Regions from separate parts of the Aquamicrobium sp. genome, predicted to be linked through region 2. Evidence: riboswitches for the same ligand, from Rfam matches in the RefSeq annotation. Region 2 holds a riboswitch; each other region holds the start of a gene.
The links. A riboswitch is a leader RNA that binds a small molecule or an ion and turns the genes downstream of it on or off. The one in region 2 is predicted to bind cobalamin.
Positions count from the first base shown of each region.

Region 1: another riboswitch for cobalamin. It lies ahead of metE (5-methyltetrahydropteroyltriglutamate--homocysteine S-methyltransferase); the one in region 2 lies ahead of M9945_RS11135 (SRPBCC family protein).
Region 3: another riboswitch for cobalamin. It lies ahead of M9945_RS02845 (TonB-dependent receptor plug domain-containing protein); the one in region 2 lies ahead of M9945_RS11135 (SRPBCC family protein).

Region 1 is NZ_JAMLIE010000001.1:1,152,742-1,157,923, reverse strand. It holds gene M9945_RS05655 (ABC transporter substrate-binding protein) at 1-949, opposite strand, end outside; cobalamin riboswitch at 1,186-1,406, shown strand; gene metE (5-methyltetrahydropteroyltriglutamate--homocysteine S-methyltransferase) at 1,493-3,844, shown strand; gene M9945_RS05645 (nitrilase-related carbon-nitrogen hydrolase) at 3,903-4,892, opposite strand; gene M9945_RS05640 (porin) at 5,050-5,182, opposite strand, start outside.
Region 2 is NZ_JAMLIE010000001.1:2,246,998-2,252,179, forward strand. It holds gene M9945_RS11120 (acetoacetate decarboxylase family protein) at 1-411, opposite strand, end outside; gene M9945_RS11125 (acetoacetate decarboxylase family protein) at 485-1,168, opposite strand; partial or broken gene M9945_RS11130 (FAD-binding oxidoreductase) at 1,240-2,025, opposite strand; gene M9945_RS11135 (SRPBCC family protein) at 2,034-3,281, opposite strand; cobalamin riboswitch at 3,394-3,604, opposite strand; gene metH (methionine synthase) at 3,760-5,182, shown strand, end outside.
Region 3 is NZ_JAMLIE010000001.1:574,707-579,888, forward strand. It holds gene M9945_RS02840 (gamma-aminobutyraldehyde dehydrogenase) at 1-374, shown strand, start outside; gene M9945_RS02845 (TonB-dependent receptor plug domain-containing protein) at 433-2,304, opposite strand; cobalamin riboswitch at 2,465-2,669, opposite strand; gene exbB (tonB-system energizer ExbB) at 2,872-3,969, shown strand; gene exbD (TonB system transport protein ExbD) at 3,975-4,451, shown strand; gene M9945_RS02860 (TonB family protein) at 4,448-5,182, shown strand, end outside.

The sequences.
Region 1 (5,182 bases), 1.1 Mb from region 2:
GCATCGCCTCGATGTCGGCGCGGGCTGCGCTGGCGCGCCGGGCCACCAGCTTGGAGGTCGGCAGCGAGGCGACGAGGATCGCCGCCGGCATCTCCAGCGCCGCGGTGGCGTCGGCGGCCGCCCGCGCCGGATCGGCGTTGACCGATGCCGTCGCCTCCTCGGCGATCTGCTGCAACGCGTCGGCGATGCCGGGATTGGCCTCCATGAACGGCACCGTCAGCGCCAGCCCTGCCTGCGGCAGCACGGGCGAGCCGCCGGTGGCTTCGGCCCACGCCTTCTGGACGTCGATGACGCGCCGCACCGCCTTGCCGCCGGCCGCGCCGCGCAGGATCGCGGCCGAGACGGCCGGCTCGGTCGACAGGACGGCATCGACCCGCCCCGCCATCAGGAGCTGGATCGCCTCGATCGGCGAGCCGGCGCTTTCGAGGGTGATGTCGGTGCCGGGCTTCAACCCATGATGGGCGAGCAGCCTGCCCATCACCAGGTCGGGCATGTCGTTGCGAAACGGAACCGCGAGCGTCCTGCCCTTGAGCGCCGGGATGCTCGACAGGGTCGGGTCGGCCGAGACGATATAGAGCAGGCCGTCGGTCATGACGTTGAGGAGCCGGACCGGCAGGCCGCGATTGTAGAGATTGGCGGCGACCTGAACCGGGAGGATCAGCGCCTGCATCGTGCCGGAGGTCAGGCCGGCGCGCATCTCGTCAGGGTTGCGCCACACCTTGAACTCGGCCTTGTCGGCGATGGCGGAGAGCTTGCCGGAGGCGACCGCGTGCGCCAGCGAGATGCTGGGGCCGGCCGGCGGGCCGTAGAGCGTCAGCGACGGCAGCTTCGCCGCCGACGCCCGGCGCACCGACGGCGGCAGCGCAAGACAGGCAGCGGAGGCGGCCGCGGCGGCGAGCGCCTTGCGGCGGGTGAGGACGGTCCGACCCGATGATGCTGTTCTCGACATGGCAAGCTCCGGAAGTTCGCGCGGCCCGACGCCTTCGCCGGGCCGATCCCTTATAAACTTGCATATAGAACTCCAGTTTGTCGCAGATCAAGCAACCTTCGCGTCCGCGACAATCTATCCATACCGATTGGAGGCCCTTCCGGCGGGCAAGGCGGGCACCGGAAATTTCTTCCTTCCGGCGTGATTTAAAGACATAAAGATTTCTTTATATCACATTGACAACCGCCCGGACTTCGATAGAGTGCGTCCGTCGTGGTTCTTCGGCAGGCACTCGTGCATGCCGAAGCAAAGAGGGAAGCCGGTGAGTCGCCCGCGAGGCGGCAAGACCGGCGCTGCCCCCGCAACTGTAAGCGGCGAGCCGTCATCCAATGACGTCACTGGAGCCAGCCGCTCCGGGAAGACGGATGAAGGCGAGGACCCGCAAGCCAGGAGACCTGCCACGGCGAGAAACATCCACGGGCGGGGTGTCCCGGTGGCATGCATGACGCGGCACGGCCGCCCTGCACGCTTTCGCGCCTCCGCCCCAACAATCGGGGTATGGTCATGTCGCTTCCGCAGAAAGTTCCCGTCGCAACGCTGGGCGTGCCGCGCATCGGCCGCCGCCGCGAGCTGAAATTCGCGCTCGAATCCTACTGGTCGGGCAAATCTTCCGCCGCAGCGCTGCTCGAAACCGCCAAGCGGCTGCGCGCCGCCAACTGGGAGGAGCAGCGCGCGCGCGGCATCACCAGGATCCCGTCCAACGACTTCTCGCTCTACGACCATGTGCTCGACACGATCGTCCTCGTCGGCGCGGTTCCGGCCCGCTACGGCTGGCAGGGCGGCGAGGTGCCGCTCGACACCTATTTCGCCATGGCGCGCGGCAGCGAGGGCAATGCCCATGCCGAATGCGGCAACGGCTGCGCCGATCCGGCCCATGGCCCCCACGATGGCGTCCCGGCGCTGGAGATGACCAAGTGGTTCGACACCAACTACCACTACATGGTGCCGCAGTTCTCGTCCGATCAGGCCTTCGCGCTGTCCTCGTCGAAGCCGGTGGACGAGTTCCTCGAAGCGAAGGCGCTCGGCATCTACACGCGGCCGGTGATCCTCGGCCCGGTGACGCTGCTCAGGCGCGGCAAGTCGCAGGAGGAAGGCTTCGACCCGCTGGCGCTGCTGCCGCGGCTGCTGCCGGTCTATGAGGAGCTGCTGCGCCGCCTGCGGCTGGCCGGCGCCGACTGGGTGCAGATCGACGAGCCGGCGCTGGTGCTCGACCTGATCCCCAACGAGCGCGAGGCGTTCCGCTTCGCCTATGAGCGGCTGGCGAAGGCCGCGCCGGACCTCAGGATCATGCTCGCCACCTATTTCGGCGCGCTCGGCGACAATCTCGACACCGCGCTTTCGCTGCCTGTCGCCGGCCTCCATGTCGATCTCGTGCGCGCGCCGGAGCAGCTCGAAGCGGTCGGCCGGCTGGCGCGCAAGGACCTCGTGCTGTCGCTCGGCCTGGTCGACGGGCGCAACGTCTGGCGCGCCGACCTTTGCGCCATCCTCGACCGCATCAAGCCGGTGGTGGCCGGCTGGCCGCTCGCCCGCATCGAGGTCGCGCCGTCCTCGTCTCTGCTGCATGTGCCGATCGATCTCGACCTCGAGACCGCGCTCGACGCGGACGTGAAGTCGTGGCTCGCCTTCGCGGCGCAGAAGCAGGGCGAGCTGGTGACGCTGTCGCGGGCGCTCGCGGAAGGGCGCAGCGCCGTCCTTGCCGCGCTCAAGGCCGCCTCGCAGGCCGCCGCCGCCCGCGCCGCCTCGCCCAAGGTGCACGACCCGCTGGTCGAGGGCCGCATCGCCGGCATCGGCGCGGCAATGAAAACCAGAGCCAGCGATTTCGCCACGCGCAGCCGGGTCCAGCGCGACAAGCTCGGCCTGCCGGCCTTCCCGACCACGACCATCGGCTCGTTCCCGCAGACGGCCGAGGTGCGCAAGGCGCGCGCCGCCCACGCCAAGGGGGAGCTGAGCCATCTCGACTACGAGGCGTTCCTCAAGCGCGAGACGGAAGCCGCGATCCGCTGGCAGGAGGAGATCGGCCTCGACGTGCTGGTCCATGGCGAGTTCGAGCGCAACGACATGGTGCAGTATTTCGGCGAGCAGCTTTCCGGCTTCGCCTTCACCAAGCATGCCTGGGTGCAGAGCTACGGCTCGCGCTACGTGCGCCCGCCGATCATCTATGGCGACGTCTCGCGCCCGCGGCCGATGACGGTGGCGTGGTGGCAATACGCGCAGTCGCTGACGCCAAGGCCCGTCAAGGGCATGCTGACCGGGCCGGTGACGATCCTCAACTGGTCGTTCGTGCGCGACGACCAGCCGCGCGAGCGCACCTGCCGCCAGATCGCGCTCGCCATCCGCGACGAGGTCGTCGACCTCGAGACGGCCGGCGCGACGATGATCCAGATCGACGAGGCCGCCCTGCGCGAGGGCCTGCCGCTGCGCCGTTCCGAGTGGAAGGCCTATCTCGGCTGGGCCGTCGAGTGCTTCCGGCTCACCGCCTCGGGCGTGGCGGACGCGACCCAGATCCACACCCATATGTGCTACTCGGAGTTCAACGACATCATCGACGGCATCGCAGCGATGGACGCCGACGTCATCTCTATCGAGACCTCGCGCTCGCAGATGGAGCTGCTCGACGCCTTCCGGAGCTACAAATACCCGAATGAGATCGGCCCCGGCGTCTACGACATCCACTCGCCGCGCGTGCCGGCGGTGGAGGAGATGACCGCGCTGATGACGCTTGCCCGCAAGCGGCTCGCCGATGGCCAGCTCTGGGTCAATCCCGATTGCGGGCTGAAGACCCGCAAATGGGAGGAGGTGCGCCCGGCGCTCGTCAACATGGTGGCCGCCGCAAGGCAGCTTCGCGACGCGGCCTGATCCGGTCGGGGCGACGATATATAAGAAGTGTGGACGGTACGCCTGCCACGCTTCTTTCTCAGGACGCCGGCGGGGCCTCATCCTCGGCGAATCCGGCCTCGTCGTCCTCGATGCCCACCTGCCGCGCGAAGGTGACGGCGCTGCGCGGCGTCTCGTCGACCACGAGGTCGAACACGTCCGGCCGCGCATAGTGGCCGGTCGGGTCGAGGTCGAACTTGCCGCGGATCGTATCGTCGAGGTCGATGTCGGCCGCGATCACCGCTTCCGCGCCGTAGACCGGGCCGGCCAGCACCTCGCCCAGCGGCCCGACGATGACGCTGCCGCCGCGAATGAGCACGGTCGACGGGTCGTTGCCCTGGATGCAGTCGTACTCCTCGGGCGCGTCGGCGCGGGTCATGTACTGGCAGGCGCTGAGCACGAAGGCGCGGCCCTCATAGGCGATGTGGCGCATCGAGGCCTGCCAGATGTCGCGCTCGTCCACCGTCGGCGCGCACCACAGCTCGATCCCCTTGGCGTACATCGCCTGCCGCAGCGCCGGCATGTAGTTCTCCCAGCAGATGGCCGCGCCCATCCTGCCGAGCGGCGTGTCGAGGACGGGAATGGTCGAGCCGTCGCCCTGCCCCCAGATCAGCCTTTCGCTGGCCGTCGGCATCAGCTTGCGGTGCTTGCCGAGAAGCGCGCCGTCCGGCCCGAAGAACAGCACCGTGCAATAGAGCGTGCCGCCGTCGCGCTCGATCACGCCGGTGACGAGATGCGCCTTCATCCGCGCCGCGAACGATGAGATGGCGGCGCATTCCGGCCCCGGCACCTCGATGGCCGAGCGCCAGTAGCGCAGGAAATCGTCGCGGCCGGCCGCGGAGCGGCTGCCGACCCGCGCGCCGAAATCCAGCCCCTTGGGATAGCCGCCGACATAGGCCTCGGGGAACACGGCGAGCTCGACGCCGCTGCGCGCCGCCTCCTCGCAAAGCGCCTCCATCCGCGCCAGCGTCGCCTTCGTGTCGAAAAGGGTCGATCCGGCCTGGACGACGGCGATGCGGTGCTGGCTCATGGTTTCGTTCCTCGAAGGCAAACGGCAAAAGGCCCCGGCGCGCCGGGGCCCCGAGGATGCCGGGAACGACGCTCGCCGTCCAGCCGCGACGGGCATCGCCACAAAGAAAGAACCCGGCGGTTGCCCGCCGGGTTCTCATCATCCAATCTGGAAAGGATCAGAAGAAGCGCGAGAAGCGGATGAAGCCCGACACGCTGTCGTCGTCGATGCCAGCCGGCAGATCGAACTGGTTGTAGACGAGCTTGCCGCGGACGACGAAGTTCTCGACCGGGGTCCAGACCGTGTTCAGC
Region 2 (5,182 bases):
TCCGCTGACGACCCGCCCGGAGCGCTGCATCGAAAGCTCCGCCTGCTTGATCGGAAAGCCCGCGGCCTCGCGGCCGGGATAGATCCCGTAGTCCTTGTTCTTGAAGCAATGGGCGTAGTAGCCGCCGATATGCTCGCCGTAGCGGACGGGAACGACGACCCCGAACGAGCCGTAGGGAGGGCCGGAATTATCCTCGTAGCCGGCCATGCCGAAGGTGGTGGGGTAGACATAGGCCTCCACCCAGGCATGCGCCGAGACGAAGTCGAACGGCGTCGGTTCGAGCACGCGCGCGACCGCATCGGCATCGACTTCCATAAGCAGCGAGATGCCGAAGCAGTCGCCTCCGTAGTTTCCCACGCTGCGGTAGAGCGGATGGTGCAGGGGAACGGCACCGGAATGCGGCTCGGTCATGAATACCTCCTCGTCTCCGGCGCTGCGCGGAGACCTGACATGGTTTCGCGAGGACCCGTACGGTCGGGCTGGGTCAGACGCCCAGCCGCTTGCGCAACTCGGGCGAGGCCGTGGTCGACAGGACCGTTCCGAACGCGCCCCGGAACTTGCCGCTGAAGAACTCGCCATAGATCGGCCGCCCGGCCTTAAGCCATGCGAGCTCGTCGACCCCCGAGCCCGTCGGCAGGAAGTCGACGGCGGGCTCGCCGGCCACGGCGGTCAGCGACGACGACGACGAGACGTCGCGCTTGATGATCTGCTGCAGCATCACCTCGTCCCGCTCGACCGAGGGGATGGACTGCAACAGCAGATGCGGCGAGCGCACGACGTCGACCGGCGGCTTCGCCGCCCCGTCGCCGATGACGAGCGAGAGATCGACGCTTGCCGTCGGGCGCCGCGTCGTGGCGGTGACGGCGCGGCCGACCTTCTGCATGCGCAGCTCGGCATATTTGATGGGAAAGCCCATCGCCTCGCGGCCGGGGGCGGTCCCGTAGTCCTTGTTCTTGAAGCAATGGGCGTAGTAGCCGCCGGTATGCTCGCCGAAGCGGGCGGGGATCACCACGCCGGTGGAGCCATAATAGTCCCCGAACGTGTCCTCGTATTCGGCGAAGCCGGTGATCGTGGTGTAGATATAGGCCTCGATCCAGGCATAGGGCGCGACGAACTCGAAGGGCGTGGGAGCAAGGACCTTTTCGATCTCGCTCCGGTCGACCTCCATCAGGATGGAGATGCCGAGGCAGTCTGCCGCGCGGTATCGGCCGCCGGCATACCCGGGAGCGGCATCGGCATCGCCGCGGGCCGGCCGAAGCTCTCCTCGTGATAATGCGCCATGTCGAAGCCGGCGCCGCAGAGAATGTCGCGCACGCCCTGCATGAAAGGCTCCGGCCCGCAGCAGAACGCTTCCCGCTCGAGAAAGTCGGGAGACAGGAGCGGCAGGCGCGCGGCGTCGATCCGCCCCCTGTGGCCGGACCAGCTTTCGCAGCCCGACCGTTCCTCGACGAGGAAGGACAGCGAAAGACCCGGCATGAGGCTGCCGAGCAATTCGAGCTCCCGGCGGAAGATGATGTCCTGCGGCCGCCTCGCGCAGTGGACGAAGGCGACGTCGGCAGCCGGCGCGCAGTCGCTCAGCCAGCGCAGCATCGACATCGTCGGCGTGATGCCGGAGCCGGCGGAAACGAAGAGATATCTCGCCGCCGGATGGTTGTGATGGGAAAAATCGCCGGCCGGCCCGTACGCCTTGAGCCGCGCCCCGATCGCCAGATTGTCGAACATCCAGCGGGTGCCGATGCTGTCGGCCTGCGCCTTCACCGTCACCGCGATGGAGAAGGGGCGCGAGGGCGAGGACGACAGCGTGTAGGTGCGCATGATCGGCCCGCCCTCGACGGGCAGTTCGAGGGTGACGAACTGTCCGGGCTTGTAGCGGAACCATGTCTGCGCATCGGAGCGGAAGACGAAAGTCTTCACCTGCGGCGCCTCGTCGAATATGCCGGTCACTTCCAGCACCTGGAGCCGGTCGTTCCACGGCGTCATCTCGTCGAGGTGGCGGTAGGGGGAAAAATCGGTGATCGCGTTCATCGCTGTTCCTATGCCACGTCGCGCAGCGCGGGCTTGCCGGTCTCGGCGAGACGCGGCCCGATGGACGCCGCATACCATTCGAGGAACTGCATCACGCCGCCCTCGTGTTCCGCCGAATAGGGTCCGGGCTCGTAGGCCGGCGATCCGATGCCGAACGCGTTCTCCTCGACGATCCGCCGGTCCTCGTCGTTGGTCATGGTCCAGACATGGGTGAGCTCTTCAAGCGTGTAGTCGACGCCCTCGACCGCATCCTTGTGGACCAGCCATTTGGTCGTCACCGCCGTCTCGGTCGGGCCGAGCGGCAGCACGCGGAAGGTCACCGCATGGTCGCCGAGCACATGGTTCCATGTGGTCGGATAGTGATAGAGCAGCAGCGCGCCGATGCGATCGGCCGAGACGCTGTCGGACAGGTTGCGCCGGACGGCGCGCCGGCCGGTCATCGTGTAGCTGACGGCATCGCGCAGAAGGGGAGCGCGGGTGGCACGGTACTGCCCGCTTTTGTCGATGCCGAAACGCGAGGGCAGGCCGGCGGCCTCGCAATGCTCCCAGTGCGCCAGGATGTCCGGGTCGCTTTCCGCCCCGCTCACTCCGGTCACGGTCGGGGCTTCCGGATAGGTCTTGCACAGTTCCGGATGGTTGGCCGCGCAGTGGTAGCACTCGCGGTTGTTTTCCCAGACCAGCTTCCAGTTGCCCTTCTCGATGATCGTGGACTCGTAGGCGACCTTGGCCTCGACAAGCCGGTGCGGCGCGAAATAGGGCTCCATCAGCGCGCGGAACGGCGCGAAGTCGGCCGGCTCGTCCGCCAGGCAGATGAAGATGTAGCCGGCGACGCTCTCGCAGGCGACGGGTTTCATGCCGAAATCCTGCTTGCGGAAATCGTCTCCCATCTGGCGGGCGAAGACCAGCGAGCCGTCGAGGTCGTAGGTCCACTGGTGGTAGGGGCATACGAGCTTCGCCGCCATGCCCCTTTGCGCGGTGCACACCCGGCTGCCGCGGTGGCGGCATGTGTTGTGCAGGGCGCGGATGACGCCGTCGCGGCCGCGCACCACCACCACCGGATAGGCCCCGACCTGCAAGGTGAAATAGCTGCCCGGCCTGGCGATCTCGCAATCGTGACCGACAAACAGCCAGTCGCGATACCAGATCAGCTCGAGGTCGAGCCTGTAGAAATCCGGATCGACATAAAAAGGTTGTTCGAGGCTGAAGCCGTCGCGCCGCGCGTGGATCAGCCTCAGCATTTCATTGCGCGCATCCATGTCCGTCCTCGCATTCTCACAAGGACTGAACTGGTGGTGATTTGAGGGGAGATGGCCGCGGGCACGGCATTGCCCGATGCGCGTCTGCCTCTTGACCGCCCACCGCGATCAGTCGGGTTGTACCGTCCAGGGCTGGTTTCCGGGCTCCGGAGCCGTCCGTTTGAAGGACTGTCCCGACGCCTTCCCGGACCTTTTCGATCCAGTGGCGTCCGTCGGGACTTTCAGCTCCGCTACCGTTGCGGGGGCAGCGCCGGCGTCAAACCGGCTTCCCAATTATCTCTCCGGGGAATCCTCCGGGGAGCACCTTGAACGTCACGATCAGATCACGAACGCGGCGAGATCGCGAGCGCGAAAGCGACATCGGCGTGAACCAAAGGCGACAGGCGCTTCTTTTCAATAGGAGCGGCGAGCATATTGACATAAAGATGTCTTTATGTGACGTGACTGTATGTCGCATCAGGAACGCAGGGCGTCGCAAATGTCATCTCTCGACGAGCTCTTCGGCCCCGTCGCCCCCAAACGGGATGGCGCGGAAATTCTGGCCGCCCTGCAAAAGGCGGCGCGCGAGCGCATCCTCGTTCTCGACGGCGCGATGGGCACCCAGATCCAGGGGCTGGGCTTTGCCGAGGATCATTTCCGCGGCGACCGCTTTACCGGCTGCGCCTGCCACCAGCAGGGCAACAACGATCTGCTCATCCTCACCCAGCCGAAGGCGATCGAGGACATCCATTATGCCTACGCCAGGGCGGGCGCCGACATCGTCGAGACCAACACTTTTTCCTCGACCTCCATCGCGCAGGCCGACTACGGCATGGAGGAGATGGTCTACGAGCTGAACCGCGACGGCGCGCTGCTGGCGAAGCGCGCGCTGCGCCGCGCGGAGCAGGAGGACGGACGGCGCCGCTTCGTCGCCGGCGCGCTGGGGCCGACCAACCGCACCGCATCGATCTCGCCAGATGTCAACAATCCCGGCTATCGCGCCGTCACCTTCGACGATCTGCGCCTCGCCTATGGCGAGCAGCTGCGCGGGCTGATCGACGGCGGCGCCGACATCATCTTGATCGAGACGATCTTCGACACGCTCAACGCCAAGGCGGCGATCTTCGCCTGCGGGGAGATATTCACGGAAAAAGGGATCCATCTGCCGGTGATGATCTCCGGCACCATCACCGACCTTTCCGGCCGCACCCTTTCAGGCCAGACGCCCACGGCCTTCTGGCATTCGATCCGCCATGCGAAACCCTTTTCGGTCGGTCTGAACTGCGCGCTGGGCGCGGCCGCGATGCGCCCGCATCTGACCGAGATTTCCGGCGTCGCCGACACGTTTACCTGCGCCTATCCCAATGCCGGCCTGCCCAACGCCTTCGGCCAGTATGACGAGACGCCCGACTTCATGGCCGCCCAGGTCGAGGAATTCGCGCGCGAGGGACTGGTCAATGTCGTCGGCGGCTGCTGCGGCTCGACGCCGGAGCACATCGCCGCCATCGCCGAGGCGGTTGCGAAGCACCCGCCGAGAAGCGTTCCGAAGCTGAAGCCGCGGATGCGCCTGTCGGGGCTGGAGCCGTTCACGCTGACGAAGGACATCCCCTTCGTCAATGTCGGCGAGCGCACCAACGTCACCGGCTCGGCGCGCTTCCGCAAGCTCATCACCGCCGGCGACTACGCCGCCGCCCTCGACGTGGCGCGCGACCAGGTCGAGGGCGGCGCGCAGGTCATCGACATCAACATGGACGAGGGCCTGATCGACTCGCAGAAGGCGATGGTCGAGTACCTCAACCTGATCGCCGCCGAGCCCGACATCGCCCGCGTGCCGGTGATGATCGACAGCTCCAAATGGGAGGTGATCGAGGCCGGCCTCAAATGCGTTCAGGGCAAGCCCATCGTCAACTCGATCTCGATGA
Region 3 (5,182 bases), 1.7 Mb from region 2:
AGCCGGGGACGGAGGGCTTCTACTACCAGCCGACCGTCGTCGCCGGCGCGTTGCAGGAGGACGAGATCGTGCGCCGCGAGGTGTTCGGGCCGGTCGTCTCCGTCACCCGCTTCACCGATGTCGACGAGGCCGTGAACTGGGCCAACGACTCGGATTACGGCCTCGCCTCGTCGGTGTGGACGAAAGATGTCGGCCGGGCGATGGCGACCGCCGCGCGCCTGCGCTACGGCTGCACCTGGGTCAACACCCATTTCATGCTGGTCAACGAGATGCCGCATGGCGGGCTGAAGCAGTCCGGCTACGGCAAGGACATGTCGCTCTACGCGCTGGAGGACTACACCGCCGTCCGCCACGTCATGGTCGCGCACGGGTAAGGCGCGGCGGGAATGATCCGGGAGCCCGCCCAAAGGCAGGCTCCCGTTTTCCTGAGGCTCAGAACTTCGCCTTGAAGCCCGCATAGGCGGCGATGCCGGGCGTGTTGTAGCCGCGGACGACCTGATAGTCCTGATCGAGCAGGTTCTCGCCGCGCAGATAGACCTCGGTCGACTCGTTCACCTGATAGGCGATCTTGGCGTTGAGCAGGACGTAGTCGTCGAGCTTCACGTCGGCATAGGCCGTCCAGTCGAAGTCGATGGTATCGGCGGCGTATTTCAGGTCCGCGCTGACGGTCCACTTTTCGGCGGGGCGCGCCGTTGCGGCGAGGGTGACGGCATGCCGCGGAACGCGCCAGCTCCGCGTCCCGTCCGAATTGCGCGAGTTCGTGTAGGTGTAGGAGCCGCCGAGGTCGAGCCAATCGGTCGCGGCGTAGGAGAAGGACGCCTCGACGCCGTCGGAAGTCGTCCCGCCGGCAACCTGATCGTAGTAGCCCCAGGGCGGCCCGCCGAAATCGTCGACCCAGAAGATGCGATTGTCGATCTCCAGATGGAAATAGGTGAGGTCGGCAACGAGGCGGCCATCGAGGAAGCGTTGTTCTACGCCGATATCAAAGCTGCGGCTCGTTTCAGGCCGCAGGGTCGGATCGCCGCCGTCCGAATAGAGCTCATAGAGGCTCGGAGCGCGGAAACCGGTCCCGAATGACGAGTGCAGCCGGGTTCCGGTCTGGTCGAACAGATAGGACGCGGTGGCGCGCCAGGTCGTGTGCCCGCCGAACATCGAGTGGTCGTCATGGCGAACGCCCGCTGTCAGCACGAGGTTGTCGACGGGCTCGACGACAGCCTGTACCCAGACCCCGGTAAGGTCGATCTTGCCGAGTGGGGTCCCGCCGCCCCCATCCTCGGCTTCCTGGCGCTCGTGATCGACGCCGTATTGCAACAGAACGCGATCCGTCGCCTCGAACGATCCCTGATAGTCGAACTTTTGCCGCGTGCCGATGAAGGAAGCCGGCGATCCGGCCCAGATGCTCTCCCTGTCGGATTTGAAGCCCTGTACGGAGAACGTGTTCTTCAATCGTCCGTCGAGCAGGTCGAGATTGAAGCCGACCCGGCCTCCCATCATCGTGGCCAGCTCATAGCTGTCGGCATCGTCGGCGCTGCCACCGTCGAACTCGGTCTTCGCATCGATATAGAGCAAGGACCCGAACACCGAGAACGCCTCGTTGATGCGGTGCTCGGCGGCGAGGTCGAAGGTCACGTTCTCGTAGCCGTCGCGCTCGGTGCCGCCGGCCTTCGCGGAAATGCCGTCGTTGCGGAAGCCGGTGACGTTGGCCGCAATCCTCGATCCGCCCTGTGCGCCGGCGAGGCCGTAGCGGCCGCGCACTGTGCCGAACGATCCGCCCTCGACGTGAACCGTATGGCTGATGCCGTCCTCGACCTCGCCCAGCGTGGTGATGTCGACGACGCCGGCGATGGCGCTCGAACCGTAGAGCGTGCTTTGAGAGCCCTTCAGTATCTCCATGCCGGTGACACCGCCCGACAGCAGATACTGGTACTGTGTCAGAACCTGCGTTCCGGTCGTGTCCGAAACGTCGATGCCGTTGTATAGCGTCTTCACATAGGCACCGCCCAAGCCGCGGACGGAGATGCCGGTCTGTGTTCCGATGCCGCCGCTGGAGGTCACCGAAATGCCCGGCAGCCGCGTCAGGTAGTCCGTGACCGAGACGAGCGATTTCGTCTCGATCTCGCCTTGCGTCACCTGCTCGACCTTGGAGCCGGTCTTGCTCTTTTCGGTCGGGGTGCGGTTGGCGGTGACGGTGATCGCCTCGAGGGTGGTGACGCCCTGCTCGTCGGTCTGCGCCGCGTCCTGCGCCTGCGCGGCGCCGGCCATCAATGCCAGCGCGCTGGCGGTGGAGATCAGAAACCTGTTCATGTCAGTCCCCAAAGGTGCTGGGAGGCGCGTTGGCCCCCGGGCTTTTCAAGAACCGCAAGGAAAGGAATTGGGAATTGAACCCGCCCCGGCCCGTTCGCATGCGGCAACACGTTCTCGTGTCACCGCTACGGACGGCCGCGCCTGCATGCCCCTCGCATGCGGACAGGGTGACTGAAGCGGCAGGTCTCCTGGCTTCCCGTGTCTTCGCCTCTCTCCCGCCTTCCCGGCCTTGCGGCCAGTGGCATCTGGAAGATGGCTCAACGGTTACAGTTGCGGGGGCAGCTGCGGATTTGGCCGGACAGCCCGGCCGCACCGCATTCCCTTTTCATCCACCTTTCGGCGGAACCAGCTTCGCCGACTTTGCTAGCGTCACTTCGCCGTTGCGTCAACGCGCGCGGCGTTCCCGCCACAATATTCCCGTAAAATTGGCTTCCAAAAGAAACATGATTGTTTTAGTCGTGTTTTGCCGCCGGCAAGGGCGGGCGAAGGTTGCATGTCGCGGCCGGATGTGAGAGGCATCCGCGCGAGACGCACGCCGGACAGTATGCGAAAGCGGAAAGTGCCAGAATGTCGTCTATCCTGTTGAAGAGTTCACGCTGCCGCCAGCCGGCCGGCCGGGTTTTCGGGCTGCTGCTTGCGGCATTGGCCGTCGCGGCCCTCGCCGCCGGTGTGCCGGCGCGGGCGCAGGAGGCGGCGCCGCCGGCGGCCGTCGAGCAACCCGCCCCGCAGCAGCAGCAACCGGCCACCGCGCCCGAGGCCCCGGTTTCCCAGGCTCCCGCGCCCCAGCAGCCGGCGGCCGGGACGCCTGCCCCGGCTGTCGACGCCGCTCCGCAGCAGGGCGAGGCGCCGTCCGCGCCGCCTGCCGGGCCCCCTGCTGGAATAGACGCTTCCGAGATCGAGATCGCCGAGGACGGCGCGCCGGCCGACGCGCGCGACGACACCCTGCCGCACGATTTGTCGCCATGGGGCATGTTCATGGCCGCCGACTGGGTGGTCAAGGCGGTGATGATCGGCCTCGCCTTCGCCTCGCTCGTCACCTGGACCGTGTGGCTCGCCAAGTCGCTGGAGATCGCCGGCGCCAAGGCCAATGCCGGACGCGGGCTGAAGCGCATCGTCCAGGCCGAGAGTCTGCCCGACGCCGTGCGCTCGCTTCCGGGCAGGGGCGGGCCGGCGGCGCTGATGGTGCGCGCCGCCGCGCATGAGGTGGAAGCCTCGCGCTCGACCCTGCCCTATGGCGGCGCGGCGGGCCTGAAGGAGCGCGTCACCTCGCATTTGTCGCGTATCGAGGCGCAGGCCGGGCGGCGGATGACCCGCGGCACCGGCATCCTCGCCACGATCGGCTCGACCGCGCCCTTCGTCGGCCTGTTCGGCACCGTCTGGGGCATCATGAACTCGTTCATCGGCATCTCTGAGGCGCAGACGACCAACCTCGCCGTCGTCGCGCCGGGCATCGCCGAGGCGCTGCTCGCCACCGCGCTTGGCCTCGTCGCCGCCATTCCGGCGGTGGTGATCTACAACGTCTTCGCGCGCTCCATCGCCGGCTACCGGCTGCTCCTGGCCGACGCCTCGGCCGCGGTCGAGCGGCTGGTCAGCCGCGACATCGACCGCCGCGCCGTGCCGGGCGAGGCCGGCGCGGAGCATGCGCTTTCACGGGCAGCGGAGTAGGGTCCATGGCCGGTAGCCTCAACGCCAGCGCCGAGCGCGACGAGCTCGAGGAGAACCACGAGATCAACGTCACGCCGTTCATCGACGTGATGCTGGTGCTCCTGATCATCTTCATGGTGGCGGCGCCGCTGGCCACCGTCGACATCAATGTCGACCTGCCGACCTCGACCGCCGCCCCGCAGCCGCGCCCCGACGAGCCGCTCTACGTGACGGTGCAGGAGGACCTGTCCGTCTCGGTCGGCAACGAGCCGGTCGATCACATCGCGCTGCGCGACGCGCTCGACCGCGTCACCGGCGGCGACAAGGAAGCCCGCATCTTCCTGCGCGCCGACAGGTCGGTCGCCTATGGCGACCTGATGAACGTCATGAACCTCCTGCGCATCGGCGGCTACCTCAAGATCGCGCTGGTCGGGCTCGAGGGCGTCTCCGAGGCCCCCGCCGGCACCCCCGACGCCGCACCGGTGGAGGCGACGGACGGATGAAGCCTCGTCCCGACATAGCCTGGTCGCGGCAGCTCGCCGGCATCTCGCTGTCGGCGATGATGCTGTGGCTGTTCGCCGGCACCGTGGTGCTGGCGGCGCATGCGGCGGCCGGCTGGTGGGTGATGCGCGAGCGTCCCCAGCAGCTGGAGGCGGCCGAGGAACCGGCCGCGATCATGATCGACCTCGCGCCCATGGCCATGGCCCCGGCGGCGGTCGAGGAGCAGGTCTCGCCCGACGAGGTCGATTGGGAAGCCGCCGAGGCGGTCGAGGCCGAACCCGTCGAGGAGATCGAGCTCGCCGAGGCGGTGGAGCCCGTGACCGAGCCGGTGGAGGCGATCGAGCCGGAGCCGGACGAGGTCGAGCCGATCGAGCCCATCGAGGAGCTGGTGGCCGCGCTCGACCCGGTCGAGGTGCCGCTGCCGGTGACGCGCCCCGAGCCGGAGAAGAAGCCGGAGGTCAAGCAGGAAAAGCCGAAGGAAAAGCCGCGCAAGAAGCAGGAGGTCAAGGCCAAGCCGAAGCCGCAGCCTCCCGCGGTCGACAAGCGCAGGGCGCAGATGCAGACGCAGCGCGAGGCGCCGCGCGCCGCCGCCCGGCAGAACAGCGCCGGCGCGTCCGCCTCCGTCTCGCCGGCGCGCTGGCGGGCGCGCGTCGCCTCGCATCTCGAGCGGCGCAAGCGCTATCCGTCGGCGGCCAAGCGCCAGGGCCAGCAGGGCACGGCGCAGGTGCGCTTC